DNA from 3 places in the Thaumasiovibrio subtropicus genome. Region 1 is predicted to be linked to each of the others. Evidence: predicted binding sites of a transcription regulator. Region 1 holds the regulator's gene; each other region holds the start of a gene.
What was found. The regulator CRP, encoded in region 1, controls carbon source genes, mostly activating them, when cyclic AMP is high. The targets are predictions, from matches to a motif close to TGTGANNNNNNTCACA.

Region 1 (7,660 bases):
TGGAATCAATGTCGTAGCGGTTATAGCCAGTCGCACTGTACGCATCTGCCGAGCCTCCCGTCGTGATAATGCTACGCCAATATTTCCCCGCCAACGCACTCCCCTCACCATGGGCATAATCCTTTCCGAGCACTCTATCGAGCCACTCTTTTAGCAACGCTGGGCAAGAGTACATATACAACGGGTGCTGAAAAACAATCACATCGTGCGCAGCCAGCAAAGCACGTTCTTTTTCCACATCAATAAAAAAATCTGGATAACTGGCGTAAAGGTCATGCACGGTGACATTGGCCAACATACGTGAAAACTCAAGCAGTGCATGGTTGGCGATCGATTGCTGTGGATCAGGATGGACAAAGATGATCAGCACTTTCGGTGGGGAAACGCCGTCCTCACTTCCTTGAGCTTGCTCCCAGCTCTGCGACGTTCTGCTCTCTACCATGAGTACCCCTAAAAAATTTAACACTTTCTTTACCTTAGCAAATCTTTATACCCAAGCCACCCACAGAGAAAAGAAGTTTCATTTACAGACCGAGAATGAGACGCCGCTGTCGACAATTCACACCACAACACATAAGATGCCGTCGTTAACACTATCACGGAGCGGTTTCCGAGCATTCTCATGATCACCATCTCAGACATTCAGCTGCTACGTGGCGGCAACATTCTTCTCGACCAAACATCTGCCACTATTCACCCCGGCGACCGAGTGGGCTTAGTGGGCAAAAACGGCTGTGGTAAATCCACCCTCTTTGCCTTGCTAAAGCACGAACTCTCCCTCGATGCAGGTTCCTATCAGTACCCGGCGAACTGGGAGCTGGCTTGGGTTGCCCAAGAAACACCCGCATTAGAGCGAGAAGCAATTGAATATGTTATTGATGGCGATCGTGAATACCGTGATTTGGAGCGTCAACTCGCGCAAGCTGAAGCTGACGACAATGGCACCCTAGCGGCAGAACTCCATGGCAAGCTGGATATCATTGGTGGCTATACTATCCGCGCCCGCGCAGCAGAATTGCTCAATGGTTTAGGGTTCTCGCAACAACAGATGGGTTGGATGCTCACGCAGTTTTCTGGTGGCTGGCGAATGCGCTTGAACCTCGCTCAAGCCCTTATCTGCCGCTCTGATCTGCTACTACTCGATGAGCCCACTAACCACTTAGACCTCGATGCCGTGATGTGGCTTGAGCGCTGGTTACAAGCCTATCCCGGCACACTGATTTTGATTTCTCACGACCGTGACTTTCTCGACCCCGTTGTGAGCCGCATTATTCATGTTGAAGCGCAAAAGCTGAATGAGTACACCGGCAACTACTCATCGTTCGAAAACCAACGTGCTGAGCGTCTGCTTCAACAGCAAGCGCAGTTTCAGAAACAGCAGAAGCAGATGGCGCACATGCAGTCATACATTGATCGCTTCCGTTACAAAGCCAGTAAAGCTCGCCAAGCGCAAAGTCGCTTGAAAGCGTTGGAGCGTATGGAGAAAGTACTGCCAGCGCAGTTCGATAACCCTTTCAGCTTTGAGTTTCGCGAACCCCATGCCTTACCCAACCCCATCCTAATGATGGATGACGTTGCTGCCGGCTACAACGATAACACCATCCTTGAGAAGATCCGCCTCAACTTAGTTCCGGGAAGCCGAATTGGTCTGCTTGGCCGCAATGGCGCGGGTAAATCTACGCTGATCAAACTGCTCTCTTCAGACCTATCCGCGCAAGCAGGTGATCTGACCTACTCTCAAGGCGTCAAAATCGGCTACTTTGCCCAGCATCAAGTTGAAACCTTGCGCATGGATGACACGCCACTGCAACACTTGAGTCGACTGGCGCCAGACAAGGGCGAGTTAGAGCTTCGTAACTACCTCGGCGCTTTTGGTTTCCATGGAGACAAAGCTCTAGATGTTGTCGGCCCCTTCTCTGGCGGAGAGAAAGCACGCCTAGTATTGGCTTTGATCGTGTGGCAGCGTCCTAATCTACTCTTACTTGATGAGCCGACCAACCACTTAGACTTGGACATGCGCCAAGCATTGACGCTAGCACTGCAATCATACGAAGGGGCCATGGTCATCGTCAGTCACGATCGGTACCTACTGCGCGCCACAACCGATGATCTCTACCTTGTTCATGACCGCCAAGTCGCCCCATTCAATGGCGACCTCGACGATTACTATAAATGGCTAACAGAGCAGCAGCGCGAGGAACGTAAAGCACAAAGCGCAGAAAAAAGCGCCGATAGCAATGAGATGACCAAACCTTCGCTGTCCCGCAAAGAGATAAAGCGCTTGGAGGCAGCGTTTAGACAACAAACGGCGCCATTACGTAAATCACTAACCAAGCTAGACAATGAGATGGATACGCTCTCTCATCAATTAACAGAGATTGAAAATCAGCTTGCAGATAGCGAAATCTATAACGCAGAAAGCAAAACCAAGCTCACCACCCTACTGCAACAACAAGCCGAAGCTAAAAACAGCCTAGAAGAGACGGAGATGTCTTGGATGGACATCACTGAACAACTTGAGTCCGCAGAGGCAGAATTTAAGCGCTCCATAGAGGGGTGAGTGAGAAAAAGACGCTGTGGCAGCGCCTTGCCCCAGCGTCCTTCTGATTGCTCGAGTTGAAACAAGCAGATTGAGGGAACAACCTATGGGTCAAGATCACCGTGCTATCACGCTCACTCTGGATGCTTTCTGGCAATTCAGCGTATCCCACTATCAAAAACCCGGGGTTGAGGCAGCTTGTTTGACCCTACAAGATCACTATCAGGGCAATGTTAACCTTGCCCTTTTTCTCATTTATCTTGAACAGCAGCAGTATCAGACGAACGGTTTGCTTCTCAATAAGTTGCTCGCTTGCCTTCACGCCATCAGTCACACAACTGACGACTTTCGCCGACTGCGCCGGCAGTTGAAGCCACGATTAAACCACGCAGATTACCAAGCGTTGCTGGACTTCGAACTCTCTTTAGAAAAGCAGCAGCAAGCGACATTAATCCAACAGTGGGAAACACACGTAGCAGATAACATAGTGCAACCTACGTCCTCGGTGCAGCCTGCGTCCTTGCAACCAAAGGCATCACAAGCACAAGGTTTAGCGCTCTATTGTGCCCAACTTGGCGCCCCCCATTTAGAACAGGCATTACATGGACAGGGATAATCACTTCACACCACTCACCGGCTGTAGCCATCCACATTTACAAACCTTGTTGCCACGCTTCCTTCGTCGACAACCTCTGTTTACGCCGCGAAATCAACGCTTAGTCACCCCTGATGGCGATTTCATTGATCTGGCTTGGACCACCAACAATGCGGAGAAACACGCCCCACTGTTCGTGCTCTTTCATGGATTGGAAGGCTGCTTTCACAGCCCTTATGCGAATGGTTTATTACATTCTGCGGCACAACAAGGCTGGTTGGGCGTAATGATGCACTTTCGGGGCTGCAGTGGCGAGCCCAACCGCTACGCAGCGAGTTATCACTCAGGCCACACACATGATGCGCGCTATGTACTTCAATGGCTACAGCGTCATCATCCACAGCGCCAGATTATTGCAGTCGGTATTTCCCTTGGCGGCAATATGCTGGCCAACTACCTCGCACAATATCGCCAAGACACTAAAATTTGCGCGGCGCAAATCGTCTCAGCGCCACTGCAATTGGCAAGCTGTGCAAAACGGATCCAACAAGGTTTCTCCAAGATCTATCAAGCTTATCTTCTTAACAGCTTGAAAAAGCGCGCAGCCAAAAAACAGCAAGCCTTCCCCGCGCAATTTGTCCTAGATAGTCAGCAGATACTTAACATCAGCAACCTGTACCAATTTGATGATGTGGTTACCGCACCACTCAATGGTTTCAAGGATGCCCAAGACTACTATGCAAAATGCAGCGCCTTACCGCGCTTATCTGACATCACCATACCTTGTCGATTCATCCATGCGATTGACGACCCCTTCATGGACAAGAGTGTCATCCCTGCGCGCGAGACACTACCCGACAATATTCACTATGATTTGCTCGATAGAGGCGGCCATGTAGGTTTTGTTGGAGGCACGCTCCGAGCGCCACACTTCTGGCTAGAGCAAACCGTGCCTTCGTGGTTTCAAGCGGCACTCTGCGAAAAACTCAGGTGAGTTTGACGACTTGTGGGCTAAGCCGCTTATGAAACCTGCATCTTGAGGTGGTTTGAGTATATAAGGTAAGCTATCAACAACTATTTATGCAGTATATTCGAGCGTCATGATTATTCCCTGGCAACAATTAGACTCCGAAACCTTCGACAATTTAGTCGAAAGCGTTGTGTTACGAGAAGGCACTGACTATGGCGAAAGCGAGCTTTCTCTTGAGGAAAAAGTCAATAACCTCAAGCAATTATTGCAAAGCGATGAGGCGGTCATCGTTTTTTCACAACTCCATGAAACAGTAGATATCAAACTTAGGCGTGATCTCAGTTCCGCCTCTATCACTTGATCTCTGATGCATAGACTGTTAATAACTTGCATCTAATGCGTTAACCTCAGGTAGCTTATGTCTGCAAAACATCCCATTATCGCGGTAACAGGTTCGTCGGGTGCTGGCACCACCACCACCTCTGAAGCCTTCCGCAAAATGTTCAATATGATGCGCATCAATGCCGCATGGCTCGAAGGCGATAGCTTCCACCGTTTCACGCGTCCTGAGATGGACGTAGAGATCCGCAAAGCCCGAGAGCAAGGCCGACATATCAGCTACTTTGGACCGGCAGCTAATGACTTCGAAGCGCTGGAGCAATTTTTTAAGCAGTATGGTGAAGATGGAACGGGGAAATTCCGTCGCTATCTGCACACTTTTGATGAAGCCGTCCCGTACAACCTCATGCCGGGCACTTTTACGCCTTGGCAAACGTTACCTGAAAACACCGATGTGCTGTTTTACGAAGGCTTACATGGTGGGGTCATGGATGGTGATGTTAACGTCTCTCAGCATGTTGACCTGCTCATTGGTATGGTGCCCATTGTTAACCTAGAGTGGATCCAAAAGTTTGTTCGTGATACGCGTGACCGCGGCCACTCACGCGAAGCGGTGACCGATTCCATTGTCCGTTCAATGGACGATTACCTCAGTTATATCACGCCGCAATTTTCGCGCACCCATATCAATTTCCAGCGCGTTCCCACTGTTGATACCTCGAACCCACTGAATGCGAAAGGTATCCCTTCACTCGATGAAAGCTTTGTCGTGATCCGATTCCGTGGGATAAAGAACGTTGATTTCCCATTCTTACTTTCGATGATTCAAGGCTCTTTTATGTCGCGTCACAACACCATTGTGGTCCCGGGCGGTAAAATGAGCTTTGCAATGGAGCTGATCATGCGCCCATTGATTCAAAACCTAATAGAGACCGGTAAGATTGGTTAGGTTTTAGAAACCTGGAGAGCCGAAAAAAGTAAGGGACGCAACAGCGTCCCTTTTTAGTGGCAAACCCTACCGCTGCGCGCTAGGCTTCAATGACCTCAATGGAGTGTGTCATCTCAACACCTTTCCCCAACATCAGGCAAACAGAACAGTATTTCTCAAGTGAGTCAGCCACGACACGCTCGACAATCTTGCTGTCCAGTTGATGACCAGTGACGGTGAAATGGACATTCACTGCCGTAAAATAACGTGGCGCTTCATCACGACGCTGTGAGGTTAACGCCGCCTCACAGCTAACCACTTGCTGAGCCGCGCTTTTCAATCCATCGACGACATCAACAGAACTACAGCCGCCAGCAGCCATTAACACTAGCTCCATTGGGCTTGGGGCTTTCTCTCCACCATTGCCGTCCATCACTACACTGTGACCCGAATCGGACTGACCTAAGAAGGTCATTCCTTCCACCCATTTGACTCGTGACTGCATAAGTCTCTCCAAGTATCTCGTCAGTGTGTGATCATGTGCACACTTATGAGTAAAAAATGCCCGTTTCTCATCGATCTACATCAAGAAAAGGACGCCAAAACACGGTAAACTCAGGAATAAATTTGGTAAGTACGCTTGCAGCGTCGCAGCGGACTACATATCCTAGACAACGCACCAATACCATTGAGTTAATGCTCGATTATAAGGATATCGTTGTTGGGCAACAAATGCAGAGGAAGTTATTTTTATGGTTCCAGGTAAACCTCAAACTGATCCAACTTTAGAGTGGTTCCTGTCTCACTGTCACATTCACAAGTACCCATCAAAAAGTACTTTGATCCATGCAGGTGAGAAGGGTGAAACCCTTTACTACATCGTAAAAGGCTCAGTTGCAGTATTGATCAAGGATGAAGAAGGCAAGGAGATGATCCTGTCTTACCTTAACCAAGGTGACTTTATCGGTGAGCTTGGCCTATTTGAAGAAGGTCAAGAGCGTACGGCGTGGGTTCGTGCCAAGACCCCATGTGAAGTTGCTGAAATTTCTTACAAGAAATTCCGCCAGCTTATTCAAGTGAACCCAGACATCCTAATGCGCCTTTCTGCGCAAATGGCGAACCGTCTGCAAGTCACTAGCCAGAAAGTCGGTGACCTAGCGTTCCTCGATGTCACAGGCCGCATCGCACAAACACTGCTAAACCTAGCGCGCCAACCGGATGCGATGACGCACCCTGATGGCATGCAGATCAAGATTACCCGTCAAGAGATCGGTCAAATCGTTGGCTGTTCACGAGAGACGGTTGGTCGTATCTTGAAGATGCTAGAAGAGCAGAACCTGATTTCTGCACACGGTAAAACTATCGTGGTATACGGTACGCGTTAATCTGCTCTCAGCAGTCGCCTTCTCAACGGCAAACGTGAATCAAAAAAGCTCGCCTAGGCGAGCTTTTTGTTTGCTTCTCTTTTCCCTTTCATCCGTTTCGGTGGGTGCTCTCAAAAATCTTATCTGCCGATGCAGCAACGAAACCGGGGTATAATCGCCCATCCGCTTGTGGGTAACGTTTAGCAAACTCATAAAACCCGCCCGGAACAGTGGCCTCACCGTCACTGAATGTCACTGGCACGGCATCAGCCATGGTCGATGATTGTGCCAAGAGTACCTCTGGTCCTCCCTTGACTTCGCCGCCAGCATCATTCAACACGAAGTCATGTTGCTTCAAATAGGTATTCACTGTTTCTACTTCGTCAAACGTCGATAGTGCATTTATACTGACCGTAAAGTGATTTGCGCCATAACCGTGGGCCGCCACCCATGCCGCATATTCACTCTCTTCCGCCAAGGCTTGATACGTTGACAGAGATAACTGCCATGGTCGCCCTAACGAGAGAAAAGCACCATGCGGGTCCAACGGTGTCTCCATTTGCGCGACCAATGCACGCACATCGGATTGCAATCGGCTTGAACACTGTCCAACTAACAGCTCACTGATGAATACTTTCGGTGCTTCAGGATCCGGATGCTCAAAATGCTCAGCATAGAGGCGTTTTTTCTCAAAATGGTATTCCCCACCTCGCACGTACCCTGCAGCGATAAACGGCGCAGCCAACGCATCCAACCCCACATCAGGCAAATTAAATGTGCGTAACGCAATATGGTCATTAACCAACGGCTCTCCTTCACTCAGCAACGCATGAACACGCAATGCTGAGGGACAAAGTCGACGCGTATAATCTTGCCATAGGTGTTCAAACAGTCTTTTATACATAGCATCACCAGTTTTCGAGTC
Region 2 (7,660 bases), 950 kb from region 1:
TTCGATAATGTAATAAAAAAGGCCGCATCTGTGCGACCTTTTGGATTAAAACGTCTGAGTGACGTTTAAAAGTTTGCAGAACGTGGCGTACGTGGGAATGGAATCACGTCACGCACGTTGCCCATACCCGTTACGTAAGATACTAGGCGCTCGAAACCTAGACCGAAACCCGCATGTGGCACGGTGCCGTATTTACGTAAGTCACGGTACCAGCTCATGTGCTCAGGGTCGATGCCCATTTCACGCATACGTGCGTCGAGTATATCTAGACGCTCTTCACGTTGAGCACCACCGATGATTTCACCGATGCCTGGTGCTAGAACGTCCATCGCAGCAACCGTTTTGCCATCGTCGTTAGAACGCATGTAGAAAGCTTTGATGTCTTTCGGGTAGTTCTTAACGATAACAGGCGCTTTGAAGTGTTCTTCTGCAAGGTAACGCTCGTGCTCAGAAGACATATCGATTCCCCATTCAACTGGGAATTCGAATTCGCGACCAGAATCGAGAAGGATTTGGATTGCGTCTGTGTAGTCAACTTGTGCAAAGTCAGAAGCAACAAACTGCTCTAGGCGAGTGATGGCTTCTTTGTCGATGCGTTGCGCGAAGAACTCAAGATCGTCGCGGCATTCAGCCAGTACGGCTTTGAATACGTACTTCAGCATATCTTCAGATAGCTTAGCGATATCTTCCAGGTCAGCGAACGCTACCTCAGGCTCAACCATCCAGAATTCTGCTAGGTGGCGGCTAGTGTTTGAGTTTTCAGCACGGAACGTCGGGCCGAAGGTGTAAACCTTGCTCAATGCGCACGCGTACGCTTCTGCGTTTAGCTGGCCAGATACGGTTAAGAACGTCTCTTTGCCGAAGAAGTCTTCGTTGAAATCCACATCGCCTTTGTCAGTGCGAGGCAGGTTTTCCATGTCTAGCGTTGATACGCGGAACATTTCACCGGCACCTTCCGCATCAGAAGCAGTGATTAGCGGCGCAGAGACCCAGAAGTAACCTTGCTCGTGGTAAAAACGGTGAATCGCTTGAGATAGGCAGTTACGAACACGAGCAACCGCACCGATAACGTTCGTGCGTGGACGCAGGTGCGCGACTTCACGAAGGTACTCGATGGAGTGGCGGGTTTTCGCCATCGGGTAGGTTTCTGCGTCTTCAACCCAACCGACAACGTTAACACCCGTTGCAGCGAGCTCGAAGTCTTGACCTTTCGCCGGTGAAGCGACGACGGTACCGGTGACTTCAACAGAGCAGCCCGTTGTTAGTTTTAGGACTTCTTCGTCGTAATTATTCAGATTATTAGGGACCACGGCCTGAATCGGGTCGAAACAAGAGCCGTCATAAATGGCAAGGAAAGAGATTCCGGCTTTAGAATCTCGACGTGAACGGATCCAACCACGAACAGTGACTTCACTGTCTACCGCGATTTTACCGCTAAGCACGTCTTTTACAGGCGCGTAAGTCGTCATGCTAAATCTATACTCCATGGAGGCACGAACATGTGCAGTTTTCTTAGTGTGAAACCAGCAATATTACCTGTCTGACCAGCGGCTTCAACCCTTGTGTGGTCTAGAAAGGCAAATTGTTGGTGATAACGGGTAATGACTGGTTAACGATTGCACGAAATTGGCAATAATGCGATAGAAATTTTTACTAGCCGACGGTTCAGCGCCGAATGGTGAGTTTTTCGCAGTTTTCTTAAGCGATAGCGAGTCTTAGGGAAGTCGTCTGGAGAGAAGCAGGGGGGCGACAAAAGAGAAAAAACAGTGCGCTACGAGTAAATGCTCTCAAAATGTTAAAATTATCTATAAATCCCATACTAAATTTGAGAAAATAATTGCTCACTATTGATGCTTCTTAGTGATCTTGAAGCAAAGTTTCTATTGTCTAAGGCATAATGTTCAGTCACTACTGTGATATTAGATTATTTTTCGATGAAAAATAAAGCAGCTATAAAAATGCGATAATTGGGCTGTTCATCTTAAAACGTGTCTAAGAAAAGTAAAACAATGTGATTGGAATCACGTACAGATAATAATCGGCTTAACAATTTCTTCGCAAAGTAAAAAAATACTTTCATTGTCTTAAATCGGAGTTCCGGGATGTATCTTGCCCAACCAGGTCATATCGATCATATTAAGCGTAATAATGCGGGCACCGTGTATCGCTTGATCGATCAAAATGGCCCGATATCAAGAATAGAACTCTCGAAAAAGAGCCAGTTAGCCCCTGCCAGTATCACCAAAATCACCCGTGAGTTGATGGAAGCGCACCTGATTCAGGAGACGCAGATCATCGAGCCAGCCAGTCGTGGTCGACCTGCGGTGGGTTTACGTACCCGAAATGAAGGGTGGCAGTTTCTATCGATTCGTTTAGGCCGCGGCTACATGACGATTGCGCTACATGAACATGGTGGTGATCTATTAATTGATGAGCGTTTAGATATTGCAGAGCGCCATCAAGACGCATTGATTGAAAAGCTTGTAGTTGAAATTCATCGCTTTTTTGCCGACCACGTCAGTGAAATTGATCGTGTGACAAGTATTGCGATATCGCTACCCGGTTTGGTGAATGCGGGCGACGGTATTGTGATGCAGATGCCTCACTTCGATGTCGATAACATGCCGCTGGGTCCACGTATTCACGAAGCGATCGGTTTGCCTGTATTCATAGCGAATGATACTCACGCTTGGGCATTGGCCGAAAAACTGTTCGGAAACTCACAAGAAGAAGAAAACTCTATTCTCGTGTCGGTACACCACGGTGTGGGTGCCGGCATCGTGCTTGACGGCAATGTGTTACAAGGCCGTTTAGGCAATATCGGCGAGATGGGGCATATTCAAATCAAACCGTTTGGGAAAAAGTGTTTTTGTGGCAACCATGGTTGCTTGGAAACGGTGGCTAGCCTAAGTGCGGTGAAAGCGCAGGTTGAAGCGATGCTCGCAGAAGCTAAGCCGCTAGAACCGCGTCCCTCATCTTTACATGGTGGGCCAATTACGGTTGAGCGTATTTGTGAAGCTGCTGTTGCGGGTGATCCGCTCGCCAAGCAGGTGATCGTGGAGTTGGGTCATAACTTGGGGCAAGCGATTGCCATTATGGTCAACTTGTTTAACCCGCAGAAAATCTTGATTGGTGGGGAATTTAACCGCGCCAAAAAAGTACTTTACCCAGCGATTCGTGAGTGTGTTGAAAGTAGTTCTTTACCTGCATATACCAAAAACTTGGTGATTGAAGAGAGCTGCTTTTACACCCAAGCAACCATGCCCGGCGCAGCACTGGTGAAGAAAGCCATGTACACGGGTGAGTTGTTAATGAAGATGATTGACGGTTAATCGAGCGTCTATGCGACAAATTGAGAGCGCGGCAGTGATGCCGCGCTTTTTTTATGCGTCGTCTTTCGGTTTAGTGGAGTTGCCTTGAACCGACGACCATGGTGGAGAGATACGACATGGCTTCAAGATGGTTAGGTTGAGCGAGGTACCACTGTTTTTGGTTAGTCGCGAGTTGGGATATCTCTAAAAATCGCGCGCAAACCCAAGCTGGGTCGTTAAACTCCGGTTTTTTGTAAAGGCTACTGAGTTCAGGGTGGTTATGAAAAAGCGACTGCAGTTTTTGGCTGAGTTGTTGATGGATTTGCGCGTCACAGGCTGTGGGTTGCCAACCCGCCGTGCGCTCTGTTTTTGCTGTCCACAAGCCGTCCTCTTCTTGATAGGGCTCATGAATTTTTACAACGTGCATCCCCTTGATTTCGATCCCCAAGGTGCCATTTTCCATCGGCCGCACATCGTTGACCTTGACCAGTGTGCCGTATTGGCAGACTCGCTCACCTTCTTGCATGGCCATCACGAAGCCTGTCTCATGTTCTAAGCAAGATTCCACCATTCTTAAGTAGCGAGGCTCAAAGATGCGAAGCTGCGTTATCCCTTTGGGAAGAAGGAAAACGGACAGTGGGAACAGGTAGTGATTCATGATTAATCCCATAAGCACCTCATCGAAATCTGCTTGAGTCGCGCACGATTGGGATCCCACCCGTTAAGGGCAAACAAGATCACAAATAGGCATGCAATTTGGTTACTTTATCATCAAGCAAAAGTGACTTCGAGTCGATTGCCGTTGGGAAAGTGGAATCTGCAAGGGGGCGCAAAAAGTGGAAAAAAATATTCACCTGAGAGACAAGATAGCCCAAGCAGGAGTGGGCTATCTTCACCATATTACCCTTTTTGTACCAGTGCGTTCTCGACAGCGCTTTGAATGGCGATGCAGAGTTTTTCGATGTCACTGTCTGGGGTGATATAAGGCGGCATCATATAAACCAACTTGCCAAAGGGGCGAATCCACACGCCTAGATCAACAAAGTGCTGCTGGATTTTCACCATGTCGACAGGGTGGGTGAGTTCGACAACCCCAATCGCACCTAGCCAACGGACATCGGCGACCAAATCGTACTTGGCAAGCGGTGCCAAACACTCAGCAAACTTAGCTTCGATGCGTGCGACATCCTGCTGCCAATGGCCTTCTTGCACCATGCCTAAACTTGCATTAGCGACCGCGCAGGCTAACGGATTACCCATAAACGTTGGTCCATGCATAAAGCAACCTGCTTCACCGCCACACACAGTGTCAGCAACATGCTTGGTGGTCATGGTAGCTGATAATGTCATATAGCCGCCTGTCAACGACTTACCTACACACATGATATCAGCCTTGATCCCGGCATGGTCACAACCAAACAGCTTACCCGTACGGCCAAAGCCCGTCGCAATTTCATCAAGAATCAGCAAGATGCCATATTCATCGCAAAGCAGACGGACTTGGCGCAAATACTCTGGGTGATAAATCCGCATTCCCCCAGTTCCTTGCACGATAGGCTCAAGGATAACCGCGGCAATATCTTGGTGGTGCTGAGCTAACTGGCTTTTAAAACTGTTGATATCTTCTGGGTTCCACTGATCCCAGAATTGGGTTTCTGGCGATTCGGCAAACACGTGCTCAGGGAGAAAGCCTTTATAGAGGCTGTGCATCGATGTATCTGGATCTGTTACCGACATCGCGGCAAAAGTATCACCATGGTAGCCGTGGCGTAAAGTCAGGAACTTAGCACGTTTCTGGCCGCGCGAATGCCAGTACTGCAACGCCATCTTGAGGGCAACTTCGACAGAGACTGATCCAGAGTCGGCGAGAAAGACGTGATCGAAGCCACTCATACTGAGCAATTTCTTACCAAGCTCAACAGCAGGCGCATGGGTGATACCCCCAAACATTACATGAGACATCTTGTCGATTTGCGCTTTCGCAACGTCATTCAGCACCGGGTGATTGTAGCCATGAATAGCTGACCACCAAGAGGCGGTGCCATCGATTAAGGTTTCACCTGTTTCAAGGTAGAGTCGATTGCCTTCTGCGTGAGTGACAGGAAAGCAGGGGAGCGGGTTCAAAGTGGAGGTATAAGGATGCCAAAGATGCTCACGGTCGAACTGCAAATCAATCTGCATGGTTAAATTTTGTCCAGATGTTAACTTGGTGATGGGATATTGGTTGACAGTCTACTAACTAAACGTAGACTAGCCAAGCATTACACATGGAAAAAGATAAAAGGTGAGCTGGTGGAAATTCGTCACAACTGGACAGTAGGTGAAGTACGCGATCTGTTCGAACTGCCCTTCATGGATCTGCTGTTTAAAGCACAACAAGTGCATCGTCAGTATCATCCCGCCAACAAGGTACAAGTGAGTACCCTGCTATCGATTAAAACAGGTGCTTGTCCTGAAGACTGTAAGTACTGTCCGCAGAGCGCGCGTTATACGACGGACGTCGAGCGTGAACGCCTTATGGAAGTTGAACGTGTCTTAGATGCTGCTCAAAAGGCCAAGTCGTCGGGATCAACTCGCTTCTGTATGGGCGCAGCATGGAAAAACCCGAAAGAGCGTGACATGCCGCATCTAAAACAGATGATCAAAGGCGTGAAAGAGATGGGGTTAGAGACCTGTATGACGCTCGGCATGTTGACGCCGGATCAAGCAACAGATCTCGCTGACGCTGGTCTCGACTATTACAATCATAACCTCGACACCTCGCCAGAGTTTTACGGTCAGATCATTACTACGCGCACCTATCAAGATCGCCTTGATACGCTCAGCCATGTGCGTGATGCTGGCATGAAGATCTGTTCAGGCGGTATTATCGGCATGGGTGAGTCAGCCAATGACCGTGCAGGGTTGCTTGTTGAACTCGCGAACTTGCCCTTCCATCCTGAAAGTGTCCCTATCAACATGTTGGTGAAAGTCAAAGGTACACCACTAGAAAGTGTTGACGATGTGGATCCTTTTGATTTCGTTCGCATCATTGCGGTCGCGCGAATCATAATGCCGGAGTCGGCGGTGCGATTATCGGCAGGTCGTGAAAATATGAACGAGCAGATGCAAACACTGTGCTTTATGGCAGGTGCGAACTCGGTCTTTTATGGTTGCAAATTGCTTACCACGCCAAACCCAGCTGAAGATAAAGACATGCAGTTGTTCGCGAAGCTGGGTATTAATACGCAAGAGACGTCTCAGAAGCCTGATGAAGTCGAAGAAGAAGCATTGATGGAGCAGGTTGCCGAGCGTGTTGCAGCGCGTCCAACCAAAGATGACCTCTTCTACGATGCGAGCGTATGAGTCGGCACACCCGAGAGTTAGCGTGGCGCGCTGAACTTGATGCGCGGACAGCACAAGGGTTGCGCCGTCGTCAGCAGGAAAACCGCTTTGCGTCACAGCAGGTGATTAACTTTTCGAGCAATGACTATCTCGGTTTATCTCAGGCTGATGCGGTTAAAAACGCCTTTCAAGAAGGCGTTAATCAGTATGGGGCTGGCAGTGGTGCCTCCCCGTTAGTCACCGGTTTCTATCCCGCTCATCAAAAGTTGGTGTCACAATTGTGTGATTGGCTAAACAAACCCTGTGCACTGCTGTTTAGTAGTGGGTTTTCGGCGAATCAAGCGCTGCTTTTTACCTTGTTACAGCGTGAAGATGTTGTGCTTCAAGATAAGCTGAATCATGCCTCGCTCCTCGAAGCAGGGCAGTTGTCACCAGCAACACAATGGCGTTTTCGTCACAATGATATGCGCGATTTGGAAAAGCGTCTTCAGCGACACATGCCCTTGCTGACAATCACTGAGGGTGTGTTCAGCATGGATGGTGATAAAGCGCCATTGACTGAAATGGCCCAACTGTGTGCCGACGCAGACAGTATGCTAATGGTCGATGACGCTCATGCGATTGGTGTACTCGGCGAGCAAGGTGAAGGCTCTGCTGCGGAAATCACCCCCGACATTACCTTGGTGACCTTTGGTAAAGCACTCGGCGTGCATGGCGCCGCCATTCTATGCGATGAACTCGTGTATGACTATTTGTTGCAGTACGCGCGTCATTACACGTATTCAACGGCGATGCCACCTGCACAGGCGATGGCCGTCAGTGCTGCCATTGAATGCGCGCAAACTGAACATTGGCGACGTGAAAAGCTGCAGGCATTGTCGGCGTGTTTCTATGAAACGCTGGATAGCACTATTCATGCCCCCATCACTGAGACCGCTATTAAGCCTGTCATCATAGCGGATACTGTGCAATGCCTAGCGGTGTCTGAACAGCTTAAGGGGCTTGGTTTTCATGTTAGCGCAATA
Region 3 (7,660 bases), 820 kb from region 1:
CAACGGTAAGTCGTAGCTTGAGGACGGTTTGCGGGCGGGATAGTTTTTCTCGCAGTGTGCTGACACCGTGATAATTTTGTCAGTGTTATCGGTGATTGTGGCGGTGCCGTCCCCATGATGAACATCGAGATCAATGATCATCACCTTCTCAATCTTCTCTTCATTGAGCGCGAGGTTTGCTGCGATAGCGAGGTCGTTAATTAAGCAAAATCCGCTACCAAAATCGTGATGCGCATGATGATAGCCGCCGCTAAGGTGAATCGCTAATCCGTGCGCCAGTGCTTGCTTAACGGTTTCCCATGTCCCCCCAGCCGAGGTCAAGGTGCGTTCAATGAGTTGCTGACTCCAAGGAAATCCAATTCTACGCATTTTAGATGCGGGGAGCTTGCCGCTAAACAGAGCCTCAATATAGTGTTCGCAGTGGAGTTGTGTGACCTGTGCTGTAGTTAGAGGCTCAGGCTCAATGATGGTGAGCCCGTCTTGCAAATATTCGTGTTGAGCCAGTGATTCAAACAGCAATCGATATTTTTGAATGGGATAACGGTGGTTCTCAGGCAGTGCGAGTGAGGAGTAAACCGGGTGATAGATGCAAGTGAGAGGTTTATTCATAGCGCTCTTGGTAATGGATCTGTTTCTCGAGTTTTAACTTTGCGGCACGGCAACGCTCTAGCCGCCCTTCGACGGCAAGTAATGCCTGCTGCTCTTGTGCGACGGCTATGGCGGGGGCATGTTCAACATCTTGTTGCTTCGATTTACACATCTGCAATAAACGGCGTTCCCATTCTAAGTGCTGCGCCAGATCTTGGCGTAATGTGACCAGCGATTTGTGGAAACGAGGTTTCATTCTTGGTTCGACAGCACGAAGTTTGGTGGTTGCTATTTCACGCTGCAAACCATGGATTTGCAGGGCGAGATGATCACATAAGTATCCCAACCTAACGGGATCTGGGGCATCAGATGTCAGGCACTTTTCTACCAAGCTGAGTTGATATTGTGCTTGTTCAACACAAGGGCCAAGCAACTTGGGATGTCCAGAAAAAAGTTGCTCGTCAAAGAGTGGCTTGTGGCTCTCACCGCGTTGGCTGTCGAGTGCTATCGCTTGCTGACGTAAATCACTAAGGTGTTGGTGAAAGCGCTGAATATTCATTGTTTTTCCTACAACCAGGCATCAATAGCGAGTTTCACGGCTAGGACCATAACCATGGTAATGAATACCGGACGAATAAATTTAGCACCAAAACGTATCGCAGAGTGAGCGCCAATCCAAGCACCAGCCATCAAACAGATTCCCATCGTGAGTCCAATCGCCCAGTTAACGTGCCCAAGTAATGCAAAGGTGACGAAAGAGGTTATGTTACTCGTAAAGTTCATCGCTTTAGATAGTCCAGATGAGATAAGTATATCCATCCTATATAGAGCCATCGTTGAAACTGTCCAGAAAGCACCTGTACCGGGACCAGCGACACCATCATAAAACCCAAGTGTGACACCTTGACTGATTTGCTTTTTGGTTAACGCGCTGTTTTTCTCAGGTAGCTGGTGGCTGTTTCCTTTGGGTTGAGGGTGCCAAAGCGTATAGAGAGCCACTGCTAAGATAATCAATGGCAGTGCCTTCTCCAACCAAACCGTACTAATGATATCGACAAAAAGGGTACCTGCAATGGCTCCGAAAAGGGTCGCGACAAATGAAAGTATCCAGAACTTGGGGGTAAAAAGCTTTTTTCGATAGTAAGTAAATGCAGCGGTGCTGGAGGCAAAACTCGCTGCGAGCTTGTTTGTACCAAGTGCAACATGCGGTGGTAAACCTATCCAAAGGAGAGCAGGAATGGTTAACATGCCACCACCGCCGGCGACGGCATCGATAAAACCAGCAGTGAAGGCCACAGTTGCCAATATCGCAATGACACTCGGGTCAAACAGATCAATCATAGTTTCTTCTATTTATATAGGTACGATTATGGAATTGTTGCTATTTCTCTATCACCCGAGTAAATGGGGGAAGGGCATCAAGGAGCGCTTTTCCATAGCGTTTTGTGATGATACGTCGATCAAGGATGACAACTCTACCAGAATCATGCTCCTTACGCAGTAATCGACCAACAGATTGAATCAGCTTCTTACTGGCTTCTGGTACGGTAATTTGAAGAAAAGGATTTCCCCCCTTAGATTCAATGTACTCAGCGTGCGCGGCTTCAATCGGCGAGGTGGGCACGGCAAAGGGGATTTTTGTGACAATCACGTTTTCTAATAGCTTACCTGGTAGATCGAGACCTTCGGAAAAGCTGCCGGTGCCAAAAAGAATACTGGTTTTACCTTTGGCAATGGCGTTGCGATGTTTTTCTAGTAGGCTTTGACGTGACTCACTTCCTTGAACTAATAACAGCCACCCGCGTTGGATGCAGGTTTTCTCTATTGCTTGGGCAACTTGATTCATCTGCCAGTAAGACGCGAAAAGTACAAGGCTGGCCGTTTCGCCTTCAAGGTATTCCAGCACCTTCTCCTCTAGTTCTTGGGTAAAACCTTGGTCTTGTGGAAGGTAACGCATGTTTGGAATAACAAGGCGCCCTTGCTCTGTGTAGTTAAACGGAGAAGATAAAGCCAGATATTGAGAGCCGTCATTTTCAGCGAGACCGACTTGGCGACAGAAAAACGTGAATTGGTTGAGTGCGCGAAGGGTCGCAGAGGTGAGTACTGCGCCACAAGCGCGGCTCCAGAGCATGCTGTCGAGTCGGTATCCCACTTCGAGTGGTGAGACCTCGACAATATAGTCGTTATCCTTTTCTTTGTTCCTTGATAGCCAGCGCGCAAGCGGTGCGCCTTTGTCTTTGTTGGGTTGGGCCATCAATCCCCAGACCTTCTCGAGATTCTCTAGTCGTTGCAGAAAAAAACCAGATTCAGCGAGAGCAGGGTCTGCAAGCCGAGGCGCGATCTCATTGGTTTTTATGCGCTCTGAAATAAGATCATGAATTTTACCTAAACTCTGTAGCGCTTTTTTACTGCTTTCCGCCATTGCCTTGGCAGACAGAGACAACCACTCAGGTAACTCACCGTGTTCGAAGCGGTATGTTTCATCATCAGCAAAAACGGCGGGGTCGACTTGCTTAGCAATATCTCTAAGCTCAGGGATGAGAAACTGGCATTGGTCTTGGAGTTGATTCAAAAAGCGGCCGCTTTGCTTTATATCTGCGACGTTTGCGATCTTACTCGCTTGTTGATTGAGGTTTTCTAGCCAGCTAGCGGCACCCATTAAACTGGCTGCGCCTGCAGAAAAATCGCGTGCGACCTGCGGAAGATGGTGCGCTTCGTCGATGAGGTAAAAGGTCGACTCTGGTTCAGGGAGTATAACGCCACCACCCAGCTCAACATCTGCCATGAGTAGGGCATGGTTAGCAATGATGACATCCGCGGTTTCTAAACCGTCCCGAGCTTTGGCAAATGGGCAGTGACGATGCAATGGCAAGCCGGCATGACAGCTATGTTTGTCCGCCATGATGTGTTGCCAAAGCTGATCAGGGATATGAGTAGGCCAGCTATCTCTGTCACCATCCCATTTCTGATTTTTTAGTGCGGAAAATAAGCGCTTAACCAGTTCTACATCGGCCCTTTTAGGCTTTTGCTCCCATAATGCGATTTGGTGGCTGTTATCGGGCTCCGCAAATGCGATGAGCTTTTCACTGCAGCAATAGCGTTGCCTGCCTTTCGCCAGTTGAACAGTGACCTCTTTTTCGTAGATACGCTGGAGTAAAGGTAAGTCTTTGTGGAGTAATTGCTCTTGAAGTGCCACGGTGGCCGTAGAGATGACTACTTTTCGGTTACTGGCCATCGCCAACGGGATGGCACCGATCAAATAGGATAAAGATTTGCCAATCCCAGTGCCTGCTTCAGCCACCAAGATGCGTCTTTTTTTATCGTAACTACCGCCCAGTGTTTTAGCGATCTCTGCAACGAGGTAATTTTGAGCACGGCGAGGGATAAAATTGTCCAACTGCGCTTGTAAATTTTGATAACAGTGCCGGATGGCATCTTGGACAGGTTTATTCAGCATAAGTTTCTGGATTTGGTCGAGGAGGCGGGAGTATATCACAGATCGAATATGAGGTGGCTCGGATGCCAAATGTGATTTTGAGCCAATTATTTCGATCTTTTGTGACCACTTTGTGACTTTAATCACAAAAAAAGATTGAACCTTACAAATAAATCTTGGTTTGATAATTGAGGATTAGATTATTGACTGTTTATATTTGTATTGTTGGTTATATGTTCTAATTTGTTGGGTACTTATTGTATTTATATAGTTTATTAATCTGTTTTTTCTTATTGATATTGGTCAGTGATTTATCACACAGAAACAGTGTATTACATTCTTGTTTCATTTATTTTTAGTGATAAGTGTTTGATTTAAGTTGCCTTATTTGATTTTTTTGTGTTTTTTTTTGATGATTTGACACTAATTATGATCTCTTGCACGATAAGTCTCGCAATTTAAGACGCTTTTTGATGACTGCTTCAATTAAAGAAAAGCGGCGTCAAAGAGAAATGATAAGGAAATCCGAAAGGATTCCACCATAAAAGAAAAGGCAGTGGACTATCATGAAAAAAACTATCCTAGCTCTGGCTGTGCCAGCACTACTAGCGGCAGGTTCTGCAACTGCAGGCATCAACTTATATGACGACAAAGGCGTAACTGTTGACCTATCTGGTGCTGCTGAAGTTCAGTACTACAAAGGTGTTAAGAAAGATGCTGAAGATCAAATCCGTCTAGACGATGGCGACCTGAAATTCGACATCAATGTACAAGCAACTGACAGCCTAGCGGCAGTTGGTGGTATCGGGTTTAAGTTTGAAGATACTTACGATAACAATGCAACCGTTAAGAATGACGAACTTTTCATCGGTCTAGCGGGTAACTTCGGTACTGTCACTTTCGGTCGTCAACTACTCATCAACGATGACCTTGGTAACACAAAAGACATCGAGTTCGGCGGTGACGAGCTAGGTTTCGAAGTGGCGCAAAGCTCACAAGCTATTAAGTATGTATTCGATAACGGGCAGTTCTATGCAGGCGTTTCAGCGTCTATCAAAGAAGATGGCAAAAAAGGTACTCCTGATGCTACCGCTCCTAATGGACAAGATGTAAACGGTGAAGAAGTTCAAGCTTTTGACGGTCGCCTAGGTGCACGTTTTGGCGACTTAGATGCACGCGTTTACTTCTACAACGGTGAGCACACTACTGGCAAAGACATCGACGAGACTGGTTTTAACTTTGAAGTTGACTACGTATTCGGCGATTGGAGCTTTGCTGCTTCTTACGGTAATCGTGAGCTAGATGCGAAAGCGGGTGGTAAGTCAGATTTCGATCAAATCGCAATTTCTGCTGACTACACCATGGATAAGACTACTTTTGCGGGTGGTTACACAGTTATCCAACCTAGCACAGATAACTCTGATGCAAGCTCAATCTACTTCAACGTAACTCAGAAGCTTCACAAAAACGTGAAAGCGTACGGTGAGATCGCGTTCCTAGACAGCGATGTTAAAGACGCGCTAGACGACGTAGCATACGTTGTTGGTATGGAAGTGAAGTTCTAATTGAACTGCTTCTAAAAAAGCCGCCTTTGGGCGGCTTTTTTGATCAGGTAAGATTTTTTAGGTTCAACAAAAGGAGCACGAATGAAAAAGTTGCTTATTGCTGCGGCAGTGATGTTCACCACTTCAGTGAGCGCTGCGACGTTAAAGCTAGACGAAAACATTAAGTTTTTGGTGGTTAATGGCCAAGAGAAAGAGAGTTCTTCTCTTGAGCGTTTCGAGTTTCAAGAGATGCCTGAGGGCGAAAATCAAATTGTGATTCGTTTTGATGGCGAAGTGAAAAGTGGTAGCCGAGACGAGGTTTTCACGTCTAAGCCCTATATTTTTAATCTAGATCTAAATGGTCAAAATGCGACGATTTCAGTGCCGAAACGTATTCGTACTAAGTCTCAAGCGCAAGCATTTTTCCGTAATCCTGAATGGGTAATTACCTACGCCAATGGTTCATCCAAAACACTGTCGATGTCAGAGTTAAGAGGTGAAGGGTTTGGTGCTTACAACGACCCTGTTGCCTTGGTCGCCAAATATAACCAGCAGAACGGCATCATTATTGACGACAGTAAAGTACTTGACCTAAAAGATGATGTTGTAAAAGTGAATGAGTCCGGTGAAGCAGAGCTGACAGGGGACGCAGTGGCACAGCTAAAACTTTGGTACACAAAGGCGTCAGCAGAAGAAAAAGTTGAATTCAAAGTTTGGTTAGCACAGCAGTAAAGTGTGACGGTGATCCGGTTTTTAAAATATTTGAAAACCGGACAGTGGCCCCAATAGGCGTGTTCGCTCACTGATCCATTAGGGCATCAGAGTTGCTATTGAGACAGCTTTCGCTGGCGGCACTCGAAGCAGCGAGGCTCAGCAGGGTCTATCTCTAAATCATAGATAGCGATTGCCTCTTCACAGTCCGTGCATGTCCCATACATACCTATTTTGTCTGCACAGAGCGCTGCGTCGAGCTTTTCTACACGTTTTGCCATATCTCTGGTGACGATATGCAGGCTGCCTTCTCCAAGCTTAATGAGCTGCTCAGTGTCACACGCTCGAAGGTGCTCAGGGCTATAGTCAGACTCTTCCGTGAGCTTCTCAATGAGCTTAAGACTCAAGTCATCGAACTCATTTTCAATCCGTTGCAATAACTGGTCGTGTTTCGCAACTAGCGTATTCATCGGCTACCTTTATGTAAAACAACATGAATTCAGTCTAAATACTTAATGAAAACTGAATCTGATTTGTATCAATTATTATCGAGTTAGCCACGGATATTTAATTTGTGCAGTGGACGTAGGGGGTTTGTCCCTAGTTTTTGTTGGTGTTTGGCTTTGGTAAACTAAACTATCATTTCACCGGAAGCAGTGAAATGAGATCAACATAATGAGCAATGACTATAAAGATCCTTATAACTTTTTTTACTTTCTTGGCTTGTTGGTGGTGTTGGCGGTCCCAACATTACCTGCCACAATTATGTGGAGCCGAATACTGACAGGATAACGAAATTGTCTAAACCGATATGGTGCTTTTTCGGTGCCGTTGCATTGATCTTAGGCATAGTGGGTATCGTTTTGCCGCTATTGCCAACCACCCCATTTATATTGCTTTCCTGTGCGTGTTTTTCGCGAGGCTCAGAGCGTCTTCATCATTGGTTGATTTCTCATCCCCGCTTTGGGCCAGTGATTGTGAATTGGCAAGAGCACCGTTCGTTAAGCCCAGTTGTGAAAAAACGTGCGCTTGTGATGATAGTGTTGAGCTTTGCTTTTAGTATCTACATGATGCCCCTACCTGCAGTGAAGAGTGCGGTAGGTGTGATGGGGGTTGTACTTTTCATCTGGATATACCGTCTTCCTGAGCGCGAGGCGATTGCCCCTTATGAAGAAAGTGGTAAAATATAGCGTTTGATTAAAACAAAGAGATAGCGAGAAGCTATCTCTTATTTTTTGTGGATAGCATTGTCCATATTCGCTGCAGCCAGGTATGTAAAATGAACCAAGAACAGCTTACTTTGATCGCCGATAGCATCAAATCTATTCCTGATTACCCAAAGCCAGGTATTTTATTCCGAGATGTCACTAGCTTGATGGAA

Region 2: a site for CRP is predicted at 2,011-2,026, ahead of mlc (sugar metabolism global transcriptional regulator Mlc). Genes of this name have one in related genera too.
Region 3: a site for CRP is predicted at 4,157-4,172, ahead of dinG (ATP-dependent DNA helicase DinG). Genes of this name have one in related genera too.

What each region holds. Positions count from the first base shown of each region.
Region 1 covers NZ_AP023054.1:237,068-244,727, reverse strand. The annotation lists gene kefG (glutathione-regulated potassium-efflux system ancillary protein KefG) at 1-466, opposite strand, end outside; gene TSUB_RS01170 (ABC transporter ATP-binding protein) at 623-2,560, shown strand; gene TSUB_RS01165 (TIGR02444 family protein) at 2,646-3,155, shown strand; gene TSUB_RS01160 (hydrolase) at 3,142-4,128, shown strand; gene TSUB_RS01155 (YheU family protein) at 4,235-4,465, shown strand; gene TSUB_RS01150 (phosphoribulokinase) at 4,523-5,392, shown strand; gene TSUB_RS01145 (OsmC family protein) at 5,472-5,876, opposite strand; gene crp (cAMP-activated global transcriptional regulator CRP) at 6,124-6,756, shown strand; gene TSUB_RS01135 (DUF1338 domain-containing protein) at 6,845-7,639, opposite strand; gene astD (succinylglutamate-semialdehyde dehydrogenase) at 7,644-7,660, opposite strand, start outside.
Region 2 covers NZ_AP023054.1:1,182,651-1,190,310, forward strand. The annotation lists gene asnS (asparagine--tRNA ligase) at 66-1,469, opposite strand; gene mlc (sugar metabolism global transcriptional regulator Mlc) at 2,103-3,332, shown strand; gene TSUB_RS05595 (LON peptidase substrate-binding domain-containing protein) at 3,403-3,981, opposite strand; gene bioA (adenosylmethionine--8-amino-7-oxononanoate transaminase) at 4,212-5,486, opposite strand; gene bioB (biotin synthase BioB) at 5,604-6,656, shown strand; gene TSUB_RS05610 (8-amino-7-oxononanoate synthase) at 6,653-7,660, shown strand, end outside.
Region 3 covers NZ_AP023054.1:1,061,297-1,068,956, forward strand. The annotation lists gene TSUB_RS05055 (histone deacetylase family protein) at 1-609, opposite strand, end outside; gene TSUB_RS05060 (primosomal replication protein) at 602-1,147, opposite strand; gene TSUB_RS05065 (sulfite exporter TauE/SafE family protein) at 1,156-1,929, opposite strand; gene dinG (ATP-dependent DNA helicase DinG) at 1,970-4,045, opposite strand; gene TSUB_RS05075 (porin) at 4,591-5,589, shown strand; gene TSUB_RS05080 (YccT family protein) at 5,671-6,300, shown strand; gene TSUB_RS05085 (TraR/DksA C4-type zinc finger protein) at 6,396-6,749, opposite strand; gene TSUB_RS05090 (YbaN family protein) at 7,077-7,469, shown strand; gene apt (adenine phosphoribosyltransferase) at 7,559-7,660, shown strand, end outside.